DNA from 2 places in the Stenotrophomonas sp. YJH_SMC_91 genome. Region 1 is predicted to be linked to the other one. Evidence: riboswitches for the same ligand, from Rfam matches in the RefSeq annotation. Region 1 holds a riboswitch; the other holds the start of a gene.
What was found. Region 1 has a riboswitch for glycine ahead of AC5P5X_RS08815 (trimeric intracellular cation channel family protein). Riboswitches for the same ligand answer to the same signal wherever they lie in the genome.
Positions count from the first base shown of each region.

Region 2: it holds a riboswitch for glycine, as region 1 does, so the genes downstream of both, gcvP (aminomethyl-transferring glycine dehydrogenase) here and AC5P5X_RS08815 (trimeric intracellular cation channel family protein) in region 1, are expected to answer to the same signal.

Region 1 covers NZ_JCAFRT010000005.1:68,644-76,196, reverse strand. Annotated here, with positions in the region: gene AC5P5X_RS08825 (hypothetical protein) at 45-302, shown strand; gene AC5P5X_RS08820 (3-deoxy-7-phosphoheptulonate synthase) at 598-1,671, shown strand; gene AC5P5X_RS08815 (trimeric intracellular cation channel family protein) at 1,840-2,457, opposite strand; glycine riboswitch at 2,540-2,645, opposite strand; glycine riboswitch at 2,659-2,748, opposite strand; gene AC5P5X_RS08810 (GIY-YIG nuclease family protein) at 2,789-3,064, shown strand; gene AC5P5X_RS08805 (nuclear transport factor 2 family protein) at 3,136-3,567, shown strand; gene AC5P5X_RS08800 (hypothetical protein) at 3,573-4,028, shown strand; gene AC5P5X_RS08795 (NAD(P)/FAD-dependent oxidoreductase) at 4,120-5,400, opposite strand; gene AC5P5X_RS08790 (NYN domain-containing protein) at 5,524-6,303, shown strand; gene AC5P5X_RS08785 (glutathione S-transferase family protein) at 6,447-7,067, shown strand; gene AC5P5X_RS08780 (primosomal protein N') at 7,164-7,553, opposite strand, start outside.
Region 2 covers NZ_JCAFRT010000001.1:410,321-417,873, reverse strand. Annotated here, with positions in the region: gene AC5P5X_RS01795 (siderophore-interacting protein) at 1-494, opposite strand, end outside; gene AC5P5X_RS01790 (multidrug effflux MFS transporter) at 635-1,861, opposite strand; glycine riboswitch at 2,161-2,263, shown strand; gene gcvP (aminomethyl-transferring glycine dehydrogenase) at 2,326-5,193, shown strand; gene AC5P5X_RS01780 (VOC family protein) at 5,287-5,697, opposite strand; gene AC5P5X_RS01775 (amino acid permease) at 5,801-7,168, opposite strand; gene AC5P5X_RS01770 (helix-turn-helix transcriptional regulator) at 7,251-7,553, opposite strand, start outside.

The sequences.
Region 1 (7,553 bases):
GGTAAACAGGACATTGCCCATGTCCATCCGCAGGAAGGTCGATCATGCAGAGCACGCTCCAGGTCACGCTGTTCGGCCCTCTTGGCGACAGCCCGGCGTTGCAGTTGCCGGGGCTGGAGGGGCCGTCGGTGGCCATCCCGGAATCGGCCCTGCGGCGCTTGGTTTCCGATCTCTACACCGCGCGTTCCCTGCTCAACCCCGAGCAGCTGGACGAGGCCCGGCAGGAACTGGATCGCGTGCTGGAACGCTGGGCCGACATCCATGAGGGCCTGCTGCTGGACGTGGAAGTGCATGGCAAATGAGCGACGTTGCGTGGTTGCCGCCGCGTGGGCAGGGCCGGCGCGCATCTCGCTGAACCGCGTCCCCAGTTGCGGATGAAACATTTTGCACTGCGCAAAAGCTGTGCTATCAATACAACCTATGAACGCAGCCGCCACCCGCTTTTACTGGTATTACTTTCCGAAGCCACTGGCGGAGGAAGGACTGCGCTCACCCTGAAGAAAGCTTCAGACGCATTCCCGAAAGCCGCCAGCGAACCTGGCGGCTTTTTTCATGCCGCCACGCTGGGGACCCCCAACGTTCCGGAGACCTCCCCCAATGCCCCCGCACACCGACGACCTGCGTATCCGCACCATCGAACCGCTGACACCGCCTGCCCAGCTGCTGGCGATGCTGCCGTGTGACGATGAAGCCTCCGACACCGTCAGCGCCTCACGCGCGGCCCTGCACCAGATCCTGCATGGCCGTGACGACCGCTTGGCGGTGGTGGTTGGCCCATGCTCGATCCACGACCCGAAGGCCGCCATCGAGTACGCCCAGCGCCTGAAGCCGCTGCGTGACGCGCTGGCCGGGGAACTTGAAATCGTGATGCGCGTGTACTTCGAGAAGCCGCGCACCACGGTGGGCTGGAAGGGCCTGATCAACGACCCGGACCTGGATGGCAGCTTCAGGATCGACAAGGGCCTGCGCATTGCCCGTGGCCTGCTGCGCGACATCAACAAGCTGGGCCTGCCGGCCGGCGTCGAGTTCCTCGACGTGATCTCGCCGCAGTACATTGCCGATCTGGTGGCCTGGGGTGCCATTGGTGCGCGCACCACCGAAAGCCAGGTGCATCGCGAACTGGCCTCGGGACTGTCGTGCCCGGTTGGTTTCAAGAACGGCACCGATGGCAACGTAAAGATCGCCGCCGACGCGGTGGGTGCGGCCTCCAATCCGCATCACTTCCTGTCGGTCACCAAGCAGGGCGGCACCGCCATCGTGTCGACCACCGGCAACCCGGATTGCCATGTGATCCTGCGCGGCGGCAAGCAGCCGAACTACGATGCGGGCAGCGTCGCCGAGGCCTGCCAGGCGCTGGCCAAGGCCAAGCTGCCGACCCGCCTGATGATCGACGCCAGCCATGCCAACAGCCTGAAGAACCCGGACAACCAGCCGAAGGTGATCGAGGACATCGCCGTTCAGTTGGAAGACGGTGAACAGCGCATCGTCGGTGTGATGATCGAGAGCCATCTGATCGGTGGTCGCCAGGAACTGGTGGAAGGCCAACCGCTGGTCTACGGGCAGAGCATCACCGATGGCTGCATCGACTGGGACACCACCGTGACGGTGCTGGAGCGACTGGCCGCGGCCGTGCGCGCCCGTCGCGAAGTGAAGGTGTCCGAAGCCGCTTGAGTGCGGCACGTGTGTGGATGGCGGCCAGCGCCTGCGGGGGTGCGGCCGCGATCAGGGCCGGTCGGAGTTGGAGACCGGCCCATCTGCACCGGCGATGCGCCTGGCGCTGCGCATGAGCGACAGCGCCAGGTACATCGCCGGGGTGGTGCGGATTCCGCCGCGCGAACCTCAATGCACTTCGTCGTGGTACACGAACTTCGGCATTTCCCAGCGGTAGTGGATCGCCAGCAGGCGCAGCGCGAAGCCGCCGCCGAGGCAGCACAGGATCGCGGTGGCGTCGGCCACGCCCCAGTGCAGCAGCAACAGGTAGGCCGCGCCGGTCAGCAGCGCGATGATCGCGTACAGCTCCTTCTGGAAGATCAGCGGCACCTCGTTGCAGAGGATGTCGCGCAGCACGCCGCCGAACGCGCCGGTCAGCATGCCGGCGATCAGCACGATCGGCATCGCATGGCCGGCTTCGCGCGCAATCGAGCAGCCGATCAGGGTGAAGGCGATCAGGCCCAGGCCATCGAGCACCAGGAAGGTGCGGCGGAAGTGGTGCATCCAGCGCGCCACCCAGGTGGCGATCAGCGCCGCGCACACGGTGAACCCCAGGTACTCGGGATGCTTCACCCAGCCCAGCGGGTAGTGGCCGAGCAGGATGTCGCGCAGTGAACCACCACCGAGTGCGGTGACGCAGGCGATCATGACCACGCCGAACAGGTCCATGCGGCGGCGGCCGGCGGACAGCGCGCCGGTCATGGCTTCGGCGGAAATGGCGATCAGGTAGATGATGGACAGCAACATGGGGCAGGCTCCGGGCGCGGTGGGGCCGGCCATGCGCGGACGCCGCCATTGCCTGCGCAATGACGGAATGACGATGACCGGTGCCGCTCCCGCTGTCCTTTTGCCTGAGAGTTCAGCGGCATGGGCCGCGTGCCCCTTCGGCGGATCGTCCCGGGCATGCCCGGTGACCTCTCTCCAGCTCGGCGAGTCGAATGCATGGTTGGTGGGATTCCGGCCCACCGGCCTGAGCGATCATGGGAGCCTGCGCCTTCGGCGGGCGCCAGCGCGGCGCCTCTCTCCTGCATTCGGGCGCCAGTATATCCGCTGCAGTGCAGCACGGCATAATCCGGGCATGGCCCCGTCCCTCCGCCCGTGGTTCCTGTACCTGCTCGAATGCCGCGATGGCAGCTATTACGCCGGCATCAGCACCGACGTGGACGCGCGTTTCGCCGCCCACCAGGCTGGCAAGGGCGCGCGCTACACCCGGGCCCGGCCGCCGCTGCGGGTGCTGGCCGTGCGCGAGTACCCGGACCGGGCCGCCGCCTCGCGGGCCGAATGGCAGCTCAAGCAGCAGCCGCGGGAACGCAAGCTGGCCTGGCTGCAGGCGGTGGATGCCGGGTCCCTGTAGATCCATGGCATACATGGATGCCTCTGTGCCGCCATGCGATGATCGCCCAGCCCTCAGCGCTGGAGACCCGGATGTCCACCGTCGCCCTGTTGTTCGCTCTCTCCGCGTCAACCAGTCCCGCTGCCGACCCGGCCACCCTCGCGGCCATCGAAGCCACCTGCCATGACTACGTCGACGGCCAGCTGGAGGCCGACCCGCAGCGCGTCGCCCGCTCCCTGCACCCGGACCTGGCCAAGCGCGCGGTCCTCGGCGATACGCCCGACGAGCGGCTGGGCCTGCGCCGCATGTCGAAGGAAGAACTGGTCTCGTTGACAAAGCAGGGCGCACTGAAAACCCCGAAGGATCAATGGGACCGCCGCTGCACGGTGCTGGACGTGACCGGCAATGCCGCCTCGGTGCGATTGGAAACGCCGTGGTTCGTCGATTACTTCCACATGGGGCGCTTCGACCAGCGCTGGGTCATCGTCAACGCGTTGTGGTACCCGAAACCGAAGGCGAAGTGAGCACGATGCGTGCCGCCGGTAAGGCATGGGTCTCCGTCGTCGTACTGGCCGCCGGCATCGCACTGCTGCCTGGCCTGCTGTACCTGCTCGGGCTTGCCCTGGTGGGCGGTTGGCCGAAGCCAGCAGACCGTGCGCCCAGTGGTGTGGCTGCGTGCAGCAGTGAACCGCGAACAGGATTTCAGCCGATGAATCCCTGGAGTTTCGCCGCGCAGTTCTTCTACGACGACGCGATGAAGAAGAAGGTGCCAGAGGTGGAACGGGAGGCGTTCTGGATTGCCCGCCGCCATCTTTGGCGGCAGCCACGGCACGACATGCTGCGCTGGCATCTGAGCAGCACGGCACTGACGATCTGGATTACCCGCAACTGGAGTGCCGCGCAGATTGCCGACACCGCAAGGAAGGAGGACTTCTGCCGCGCATGGTCGAAACGGCGGGTGCCCGGCGGCCCGATGAAGCGGTAGATCCACGCCATGCATGGATGATGTTGACGGAGTCAGAGCCCTTTCCTGCGGAGAGGGGACGGACCGCGCGGCAGCCGGCCAGCGGCCGGCACTACCGTCGGGGTCGCCGGTCTTCCTGGTCATCACCGAAGATGATGCGCGCGCTGCGCTGGTAGCTCCAGTACGCCACGGCCCAGTTCAGCAGCACTACGATGCGGTTGCGGAAGCCGATCAGGAAGAACACGTGCGCGGCCAGCCAGAACCACCAGGCCAGCACGCCCGACAGCTGCAGGCGCCCCAGGTGCACGATCGCGGCCATGCGACCGATGGTGGCCAGGTTGCCGTAGTCGGCGTACTTGAACGGGCCGGGCTCGGGCTTGCCGTGCAGGCGTGAGCGGATCACCTCGGCCACGTATTTGCCCATCTGCTTGGCAGCGGGTGCCACGCCGGGTACCGGCTTGCCGTCGGCCTGGCTCAGTGCGGCCAGGTCACCGGCCACGAACAGCTCCGGGTGATCGGGCAGGGTCAGGTCCGGTTGCACCGGCACGCGGCCGGCGCGGTCCAGCGGCACGTCCAGCGTGCGCGCCAGCGGTGAAGCGGCCACGCCGGCGGCCCAGACCACGGTGCGGGCCGGTATGAACTGGTCACCGAGCGTAAAGCCCTGGCTGTCGATGTCGCTCACCGGGGTACCGGTCAGCACTTCCACGCCCAGCTTTTCCAGCTGGCGGCGTGCTTTCAGCGAAAGTACTTCCGGGAAGGAGGACAGCACGCGCGGGCCGGCCTCGACCAGCCGCACCTTGGCGCTGGCCGGGTCGATGTGGCGGAATTCGTTGCGCAACGTATGCCGCGCGATCTCGGCCAGGGTGCCGGCCAGTTCAACACCGGTGGGACCGCCACCGACCACCGCGAAGCTCAGCCATGCGGCCTTCTTCGCCGGGTCCGGTTCCGCCTCGGCGCGCTCGAACGCCAGCAGCAGCTTGCGGCGCAGCGCGATCGCATCGTCCAGCGTCTTCAGGCCGGGGGCATCATCGGCCCACTGGTCGTTGCCGAAGTAGGCGTGGGTGGCGCCGGTGGCCAGCAGCAGGCTGTCGTAGTCCAGCGTGCTGCCATCGGCCATGCGGATCTGCCGGGCCTGCTTGTCGATGGCGACCACTTCGCCGAGGCGGACTTCCACGTTGCGCTGGTGGCCGAGGATATGGCGCAGTGGTGCAGCGATATCCGGCGCGGACAGGCCGGCGGTGGCCACCTGGTACAGCAGCGGCTGGAACAGATGATGGTTGCGGCGGTCGACCAGGGTGATGCGTATGCGCTCGCGGGCCAGGGCACGGGTGGCCCAGAGACCGGCAAAACCGCCGCCGACAACAACCAGGTGGGGAACGCGCTCGCGACTCATCGACTCACTCCAGTGGGGGCATTGGGGGAAGCGCCTGGCATCTTCGCACGGCGACTGCCTGTCACGTCAGCGCCCGCGTGGATCGGCGATACTCGGGTTCAGGCAACCGCCCGCGAGGAGTCCATGAGCGAACCGGAAAAGCGCATCGCCCTGTTGATCGACGCCGACAATGCGCCGGCCTCGAAGATCGACGAGGTGTTGGCCGAAGTGGCCCGCTATGGGGTGGCCAACGTGCGCCGCGCCTATGGCAACTGGAAGAGCCCGCGACTGAAGGGGTGGGAAGCGGTGCTGCATGAGTATGCGATCCGTCCCATCCAGCAGTTCGCCTACAGCAAGGGCAAGAATGCCTCGGACATGGCGATGGTGATCGATGCCATGGACCTGCTGTACGCGCGCAACCTGGATGGCTTTGCCATTGTCTCCAGCGATGCGGACTTCACCCCGATGGTGATGCGCCTGTTGACCGATGGCGTGAAGGTGTACGGTTTCGGCGAGAAGAAAACACCCGAGCCGTTCGTCAACGCGTGCTCGAAATTCACCTACCTGGAAGCACTGGGCCAGACCCACGCCAGCGTGCCGGATACCGAACAGGCATCCAGCGAACAGGCCTCGAACGAGCCGGTGGCCAACGACGATGCGCGCCCGCGCAAGAGCGGTGCGGAAATGCGCAGCGACACGCGGCTGGTGAAGATGCTGCGCCGCGCGGTGTCCGCGGCCGAGGGCGAGGATGGCTGGTCGCACCTCGGCCCGGTCGGCAGCCAGATCGGCAACCAGGCGTCGTTCGACCCGCGCAACTATGGCTACGGCAAGCTCAGCGATCTGCTGGCAGCGATCGGCCTGTTCGAACTGAAGAAGGATGGCAAGTCGTCCTACGTGCGCGCGCTGCCGAAAAAGAACCGGTAATGCCGGCCGCTGGCCAGCGAGGAACCGGTAGTGCCGGCCGCTGGCCGGCAATCCCCGGATGCCAGATTCCGCATCCCGCATGCACACACCCCGCCCGATCAGGGGTATCGTTGCCGCTCGCATTGCCAGCAAGGATTACCCGCATGTTGAAGATCTGGGGCCGTCGCAATTCCAGCAACGTCCGCAAGGTGCTGTGGTGTGCCGAGGAAATCGGCCTGCCGTACGAGTCCATCGAGGTCGGTGGCAGCCACGGCGGCACGCAGACGCCGGAATACCAGGCGATGAATCCCAATGGCCTGGTACCGGTGATCGAAGACCACGGCCTGCCGCTGTGGGAATCGAACGCCATCGTGCGCTACCTGAGTGCGCGCTACGCGCTGGGCACGCTGTACGCCGAAGACCCGATGGAACGCGCCCAGGCCGAGAAGTGGATGGACTGGAGCACCTCGCGCATGGCGCCGCTGTACACCGACCTGATCTGGGGCATCATGCGCACCGCTCCGGCCGACCGCGACGAAGCGCGGATCAATGCCGCCATCGTGCGCGCCGGCGACTACCTGGCGATGGCCGATGCCACCCTGGCCAAGCAGCCGTGGCTGTCCGGCGAGACATTCGCGATGGGTGACATCCCGCTGGGCTCGCTGATCTATGCCTGGTTCGAACTGCCGATCCAGCGTCCGGAACTGCCGCACCTGGCCGACTGGTACGCCCGTCTTCGCGAGCGCCCCGCCTACCAGCGCGGCGTGATGTCGCCGCTGACGTAAGCGAAAGCGTCGGGGGTCAGAGCCCTTTTCTGCGAAAAGGGATCCGACCCCAGGGCATCGGGGTCGGATCCCACCCGACGGGTGGGCTCTGACCCCTCAATAAAGATCCGTCGGATCCACATCCAGCGACCAGCGCACCTTGCGTGCTTCCGGCAGCGCATACAGCTGCGGTACCAGTTGCGAAAGCACCCCGTGCAGCGGTGGCCGCTGCGCGGCAGACAGCAGCAGCTGGGCGCGCTGGTAACCGGCGCGCCGTGGCATCGGCGCCGGCATGGGGCCATAGGCCTCCACCACGTCCTGCTCGCCCAGCAGCTGTCGCGCTGCCAGCAGGAATGCATTGGCATGCTCCACCTGCTGCGCTTCGGCGCGCATCAGCGCCAGATGCGCGAACGGCGGGAATCCTGCGGCCTGGCGCTGGTTCAACTCGGCCTGCGCAAACGGGTGGTAGCCACCGCTGACCAGGGTCTCCAGCAGTGGGTGCCCCGG
Region 2 (7,553 bases), on a different contig from region 1:
AGGATGCCGGCCACCGCAGGCAACGCGGTTTCATCGGCCACCAGCAGCACCTGGCCGACACCGGCCGGTGGCTTCCACTCCCAGCCCTCGCTGCTCCCGGCACAGTCGGCGTCCGGGGCCAGCAGCACCACGCGGTCGCCAGGGCGGGCGTGCATGGCCCAGCGCGAGGCGGGGCCGGTTTCGCCATGGATGACGAAATCGACGTCGACCTCGCCCTGCTCGGCGCGCAACTGGCGGATGGTGTAGGTACGCATCGGCGGGCGCTTGTCGTCCGGCAGGGCCCGGTAGCGTGGGTACCAGTCTTCACCGCTGGGGACCTGCGGCACCTCCTGGCCGGGCAAGGGGAAGAACACCTTGATGCGCTGGTCAGGGCCTTCGGTCTTCATCCGCGCCACGTCGGCACCGGTGAACACCATGCGGTCAAGGGAAGGGGAAAGAACGCGGCGCTCCTTCAGCGCCACCTCGAACAGGCGGTAGGTCTGCTGCGCAGCCATGGGGAACCTCATGCAACGACATCGGATTGGCTGGCTGTCGTGCATCCACGCACCGGCTGGCTGGAGTGCCCAGCCTAGTCCGGTCGTTCCTCTTCGCAAGCGTTGCGGGCAAAGCGGCCGGCCCTACCCCTGCGCGCTGCTCAATGGCCCGTGCAGGCCGCCTGTGCCGCGCGTTCACGCTGGTGTTCCCAGTACCAGAACACGAAGCCGGCGGCGAAGAACGCGGCCTGCCCCAGCGCCAGGTGCAGCGGGCTGGCGCTGAGCAGCGGCGACACCACGCCGGCCACCACCGTGCTGATCATCAGCTGCACGAAGGCCTGCAGCGACGAGGCCAGGCCGCGCTGGTGCGGGTACATGTCCAGCACCGCCAGCGCCAGGATCGGGAAGATCAGCGCCATGCCCATGCCACCCAGGAAGATCGGCAGCACCGCCCACGGCAGCACGAACTGCGGCGACAGCGCCACGTAGCCGACATTCAGCAGCACCGACAGCGCACACAGGCCGAAACCAATGGACACCTGGCGGGTGGGCGTGGTGTGCCCGGCCATGCGCCCGGACAGGAACGAGCCGGTGGTCATGCCGCCGATGGTGGGGATGAACAGCCAGGCAAAACCACCCTCGCCCAGATGCAGGTGCTGCATCACGAACACCGGCGCCGAGGAGATGTACAGGAAAATGCCGCCGAAACCGATGCTGCCGGCCAGCGCCAGGCGCAGGAACCGCGGGTTGAAACCGATGCGCACGTAATCACGCAGCAGCACGCGCGGCGACAACGGCACCCGTGCCTCCACCGGATGGGTTTCCGGCAGGTAGCGTGCGGTGGCCGCCAGCAGGAGCAGCGCAAACACCACCAGGAACCAGAAAATCAGTGGCCAGCCGGCGCCACTGAGCAGGATCCAGCCGCCAATGATCGGTGCGATGGCCGGAGCGATGCCGAACAGCATCGATACCTGGCTCATCAGGCGCTGCGCATCGTGGCCGTGGTACAGGTCGCGGATCACCGCGCGGCCGACGATCATGCCGACGCCTGCTGACAGGCCCTGCAGCGCACGGAACGCCAGCAGCGTGGTCAGGTCGGTGGACAGCGCGCAGCCGACCGAAGCGCCGACGAACACCACCAGGCCACCGAGGATCACCCGCTTGCGGCCCCAGGCGTCGGACAGCGGACCGTGCGCCAGGCTCATCAGGCCGTAGAACAGCAGGTACACGCTGATGGTCTGCTGCACCGCCACTTCGTCCACCGCCAGGCGCTGGGCCAGCTGCGGGAACGCGGGGAAGATGGTGTCGATCGAGAACGGACCGAACATGGCCAGGCCGGCGAGCAGCAGGGCCATGCGGCGGGTGGAGGGAGCAACAGCGGCGGTCATGGGAAAGGCGTCCGGCAGGGCCATGCGCGGCACGCACGGCGGGCGCCGGTCCCCTGCAGCAGGGACGGCGCCAGATGAATTCGGGTATCCGCCCATCATAGGTGGGGAATGCGCCTGATGCCATGCAGCAGTGCACAAAACGCACGGACGGGCCATCGGCCATTCAGGCGCGGCCGCCAGGTCCGAAGGCGGCCGCCGCGCCCGCAACGGGCTATAATCGGCGGGCAACACGGTGGGAGAAGCGGAACACCGCTGCCGAAGGCGCAACGCCCGTAATCGCTCAGGCCCGATACCACCCGTAACACAACTCTGGAGAGACCGGTTCGATCCGGCGCCGAAGGGGCACGAAGCTGCGGTCCGCCGCGCTTTTAAACTCTCAGGCAAAAGGACAGAGGGGCGCCCCGCAGACCGCCGACCGGCGGCTTGTGCCCGTGCGTGTGCCCTTTCCTGACGGATCCTTCGCCATGTCCCAGAACACCCCTTCCCTGCGTGAGCTCGAGCACCACAACGCGTTCGTCGAGCGCCACATCGGCCCCAACGACGCCGAGATCGCGCAGATGCTCGACGTCGTCGGCCACGCGTCGCTGGATGCGATGACCGACGCCATCGTGCCGGCCAAGATCAAGTCGCCGGCACCGCTGGCACTGCCGGAGTCGATGACCGAAGTGCAGGCACTGGCGAAGATCCGTGCGATCGCCGACAAGAACACCGTGCTGCGCAGCTTCATCGGCCAGGGTTACTACGGTACCCACACGCCGAACGTGATCCTGCGCAACATCCTGGAAAACCCGGCGTGGTACACCGCCTACACCCCGTACCAGGCGGAAATCTCGCAGGGCCGCATGGAAGCGCTGATCAACTTCCAGACCCTGTGCGCCGACCTGACCGGCATGGAAATCGCCAACGCCTCGCTGCTGGACGAAGCCACCGCCGCCGCCGAAGCGATGACCCTGGCCAAGCGTTCGGCCAAGTCGAAGTCGGACACCTTCTTCGTGCACGACGCCGTGCACCCGCAGACCCTGGAACTGCTGCGCACGCGCGCCGAGCCGATGGGCATCGTGCTGCGCGTCGGCACCCCGGCCGAAGCGCTGGAGTCGGAAGCCTTCGGCCTGCTGCTGCAGTACCCGGATACCTTCGGCCAGGTCGGCGACTACAAGGCGCTGGTCGACGCTGTGCACGCACGTGGCGGCCTGGTGGCCGTGGCCACCGACCTGTTGGCACTGACCCTGCTGGCCGCCCCGGGCGAATGGGGCGCGGACATCGTGGTCGGCAACAGCCAGCGTTTCGGCGTGCCGTTCGGCTTCGGTGGCCCGCACGCCGCCTTCATGGCCTGCCGTGACGCCTACAAGCGCTCGATGCCGGGCCGCCTGATCGGCGTTTCGATCGATGCCCAGGGCAACCCGGCCTACCGCCTGACCCTGCAGACCCGCGAACAGCACATCCGCCGCGAGAAGGCCACCTCCAACATCTGTACCGCGCAGGTGCTGCTGGCGGTGATGGCCTCGATGTACGCCGTTTACCACGGCCCGGAAGGCCTCACCCGCATTGCCCGCCGCACCCATCGACTGGCCTCGATCCTGGCCGCAGCGCTGCGCAATGCCGGCGTGAAGGTCGGTGGCGACTTCTTCGACACCCTGCACGTCACCGGCGTGCATGCCGATGAAATCCATGCCAAAGCACGCGCCACCGGTTACAACCTGCGCGCGATCGACAGCGACTCGGTCGGCATCAGCCTGGACGAGACCACCACCCGCGCCGACATCGTCGCCGTGGCTGCGGTGTTCGGTGCCTCGCTGGACGTCGACGCGCTGGATGCCAGCACCGCCGACGCGCTGCCGGCCGGCCTGCTGCGCCAGTCCGCGTTCCTGACCCACCCGGTGTTCAACACCCACCACAGCGAGCACGAACTGCTGCGCTACCTGCGTTCGCTGGCCGACAAGGACCTGGCGATGGACCGCACGATGATCCCGCTGGGTTCGTGCACCATGAAGCTCAACGCCACCGCCGAGATGATCCCGGTGACCTGGCCGGAGTTCTCGCAGATCCACCCGCTGGTGCCGGCCGACCAGGCGCTGGGCTACAAGGAACTGATCGACACGCTGGAAGCGATGCTGGTCGAATGCACCGGCTACGACGCGGTCAGCCTGCAGCCGAACTCCGGCGCACAGGGCGAGTACGCCGGCCTGCTGGCGATCCGCGCCTACCACCGCTCGCGCGGCGAAGGCCACCGCGACATCTGCCTGATCCCCGATTCGGCGCACGGCACCAACCCGGCCTCGGCGCAGATGTGCGGCATGAAGGTGGTGGTCACCAAGACCGATGCCAACGGCAATGTCGATGTTGAAGACATCCGCCTCAACGCCGAGAAGTACAGCGACCGCCTGGCCGCGATCATGATGACCTACCCGTCCACGCACGGCGTGTTCGAGGAAGAGGTGGTCGAGATCTGCGAGATCATCCACCAGCACGGCGGCCAGGTGTACACCGACGGCGCCAACATGAACGCCCTGGTCGGCGTGGCCAAGCCCGGCAAGTGGGGTTCGGACGTTTCGCACCTGAACCTGCACAAGACCTTCTGCATCCCGCACGGCGGCGGCGGCCCGGGCGTCGGCCCGTGCGCGGTCAAGGAACACCTGGCCCCGTTCCTGCCGGGCAAGCTGGGTGACAACGGCCCGGTCGGCATGGTCAGCGCCGCCAGCTTCGGCAGCGCCTCGATCCTGCCGATCAGCTGGATGTACATCGCGATGATGGGCCGCGAAGGCCTGCGCAAGGCCACCCAGGTCGCGCAGCTCAACGCCAACTACATCGCCAAGCGCCTGGCCCCGCACTTCAAGACCCTGTACACCGGCCGCAACGGCCTGGTGGCACACGAGTGCATCCTCGACGTACGCCCGCTGGAGAAGACCAGCGGCATCGGCGCCGAGGACGTCGCCAAGCGCCTGATCGACTTCGGCTTCCACGCCCCGACCCTGAGCTTCCCGGTGGCCGGCACGCTCATGGTCGAACCGACCGAGAGCGAATCGCTGCACGAGCTGGACCGCTTCATCGACGCGATGATCCAGATCCGCGAGGAGATCACCGCGATCGAAGACGGCCGCCTGGACCGCGAGGACAACCCGCTGAAGAACGCGCCGCACACCGCCACCGCGGTGACCGCCAGCGAGTGGACCCACGCCTACCCGCGCGAACTGGCTGCCTTCCCGCTGGCCAGCCTGAAGCAGAGCAAGTACTGGCCGCCGGTGGCGCGCGTCGACAACGTGTACGGCGACAAGAACGTGATGTGCGCCTGCATCCCGGTCGATGCCTACAAGGATGATGAAGTCGAGGCTTGATTCCTCGCGGCATCGGTAAAGAGAACGGCCCGCGCAAGCGGGCCGTTTTCATGAGGGCGGGTGGACCAGGGTCCACATCCACGGTAATCCCGATCACGGGTCCGGCATCTGCCCCAGGCTCAACTGCCACGACACGCCGAAGCGATCCTGCACCCAGCCGTAGCGGTTGCTGAAGTCATAGTCGCCCACCGGCATCAGCCAGTGGCCGCCCTCGCCCAGCACGCGCGCGGCGCGCTCGAACTGCTCGGCGCCGGAGCACTCGACGAACAGCGAGATCGACGGGCTGAAGGTGAAATCGTGCACGTCCAGGCTGTCAAAGCACAGGTAGTGGGTGCCACCGAGCAGGAAGATGGCCTGTCGGACCTGCCCGGGCACGCCGGCACCGGCGCCGTCCGGATGGCGCTGCATTGCCAGCAGGCTGAAATCGGCGAAGGCCTCGGCGTACAGGGCCAGCGCGGCCTCGGCCTGGCCGGTAAACATCAGGAAGGGGCGACTGCGCAGCATGCGGTACTCCCGGTCGACGGGCCGATGACGGCCCACACGATCAGGATGGCACGGCAGATGTGCAGCCCCCGTGGTAGTGCCGGCCGCTGGCCGGCAGCTCCAGTCACGCCTCGCGCATGCGCCGTGCGATGGCGCTGCCGGCGGCGATCGTGGCGGTCAGCGCCACCATCGACAGGAACTGCAGGCGGGTGTGCGACTCGCTCAGCAGCAGGCCGAAGATCAGCGCCAGGATCGCCAGCGCGCAGCAGGTCAGCCACGGGAAGCCCGCCATGCGGAACGGCAGCCGGGTACCCAGGCGATCTGCGCGGCGGCGCAACACCAGTTGCGAGACCAGCGACAGCGTCCACACCAGCAGGCAGGTGGAACCGACGATGTTCAGCAGCACCGGCAGCACCCGGTCCGGGAACAGCAGTTCCATCACCGTGGCGGCGAAACCGAACAGCACGCTGGCCAGCACGGCAATCACCGGCACCTGGCGCGGATCGGTCCAGCCCAGCACGGCCGGGGCTTCGCGGCGCTGCGCCAGTGAATACATCATGCGCGAGGCGCCGTAGAGGTTGGCATTGAGTGCCGACAGCAGCGCGATCACCGCGATCAGGGTGATGGCGGTGCCGGCGCCCGGAATACGGGCAATGTCCAGCACGGCGGCGAACGGCGACTTCAACGCTTCGCTGGTCCACGGCACGACGGCGATGATCACGCTCAGCGAGCCGATGTAGAACACCAGGATGCGCCACGCCACGGTGCGGATGGCACGGGCGATGCTGCGCTCCGGATCTTCGGTCTCCGCCGCCGCAACGGCCACGATCTCGGTGCCACCGAAGGCAAAAACGACAACCAGCAGTGCAGCGCCAATACCCGCCAGGCCCTTCGGCGCGAAGCCACCATGCTCGGTGAAGTTGCTCAGGCCCGGCGAGGTCACCTGCGGCAGCCAGCCCATCAGCAGCGCCACGCCGATGGCGATGAAGGCCAGGATCGCCGCCACCTTGAGGATGGCGAACCAGAATTCGAACTCGCCGAAGTTCTTCACCCCGAGCAGGTTGATCGCGGTGAAGAACAGCATGAAGGCCAGCGCCGCCATCGGTACAGGTACTGCTGGCCAGACCGTGGCCAGCAGCCCGGCCGCTCCCACCGCCTCGGCGGCGATCACGATCACCAGCTGCACCCACCACAACCAGCCGACGGTGGCACCGGCGGTGGCGCCCATGGCATCGGCGGCATAGACCGAGAACGCGCCACTGGTCGGTTTGGCCGCCGCCATTTCGCCCAGAGCGTTCATCACGATGATCACCAGCGCGCCGGCGACCAGATACGACACCAGGACCGCCGGACCGGCCGCCTGCACACCCACGCCCGAGCCGAGGAACAGGCCGGCGCCGATGGCGCTGCCCAGGCCCATCATGATCAGCTGGCGGGGCTTGAGCGAATGTCCGAGGCGGGACGGCGAAGCGGTCGGAATCGAGTTGGGCATCGGCAGGGCTGGCGGCGGGCTACAGGGGCGACACCTTACCCTGTCCCATGCCCGCGGGGATAGGCACAGCGCAGCAGGCGGCTCAGGCCAGTGCCGGCTCTCCGACACTGCCACCAATACGGGCGCGGTAGGCACGCGGCGAGAAACCGGTTTCAGCCTTGAACTTGCGGGTAAAGGCGCTCTGGTCGCTGAAACCGCAGGCCTGGCCGATGCTGGCGATGCTCTCGTCACCGTGCAGCAGGTGCATGGCCATCTGGATCCGCAGCCGGGTCAGCACCTGCTGCGGGGTCATCTGGAACACCTTGCGGAAGCTGCGCTCCAGCTTGGACAGCGAGAAGCCGGTGATGTCCAGCAGGGTCTGCATGCGCACGTTTTCGGCGTAGTG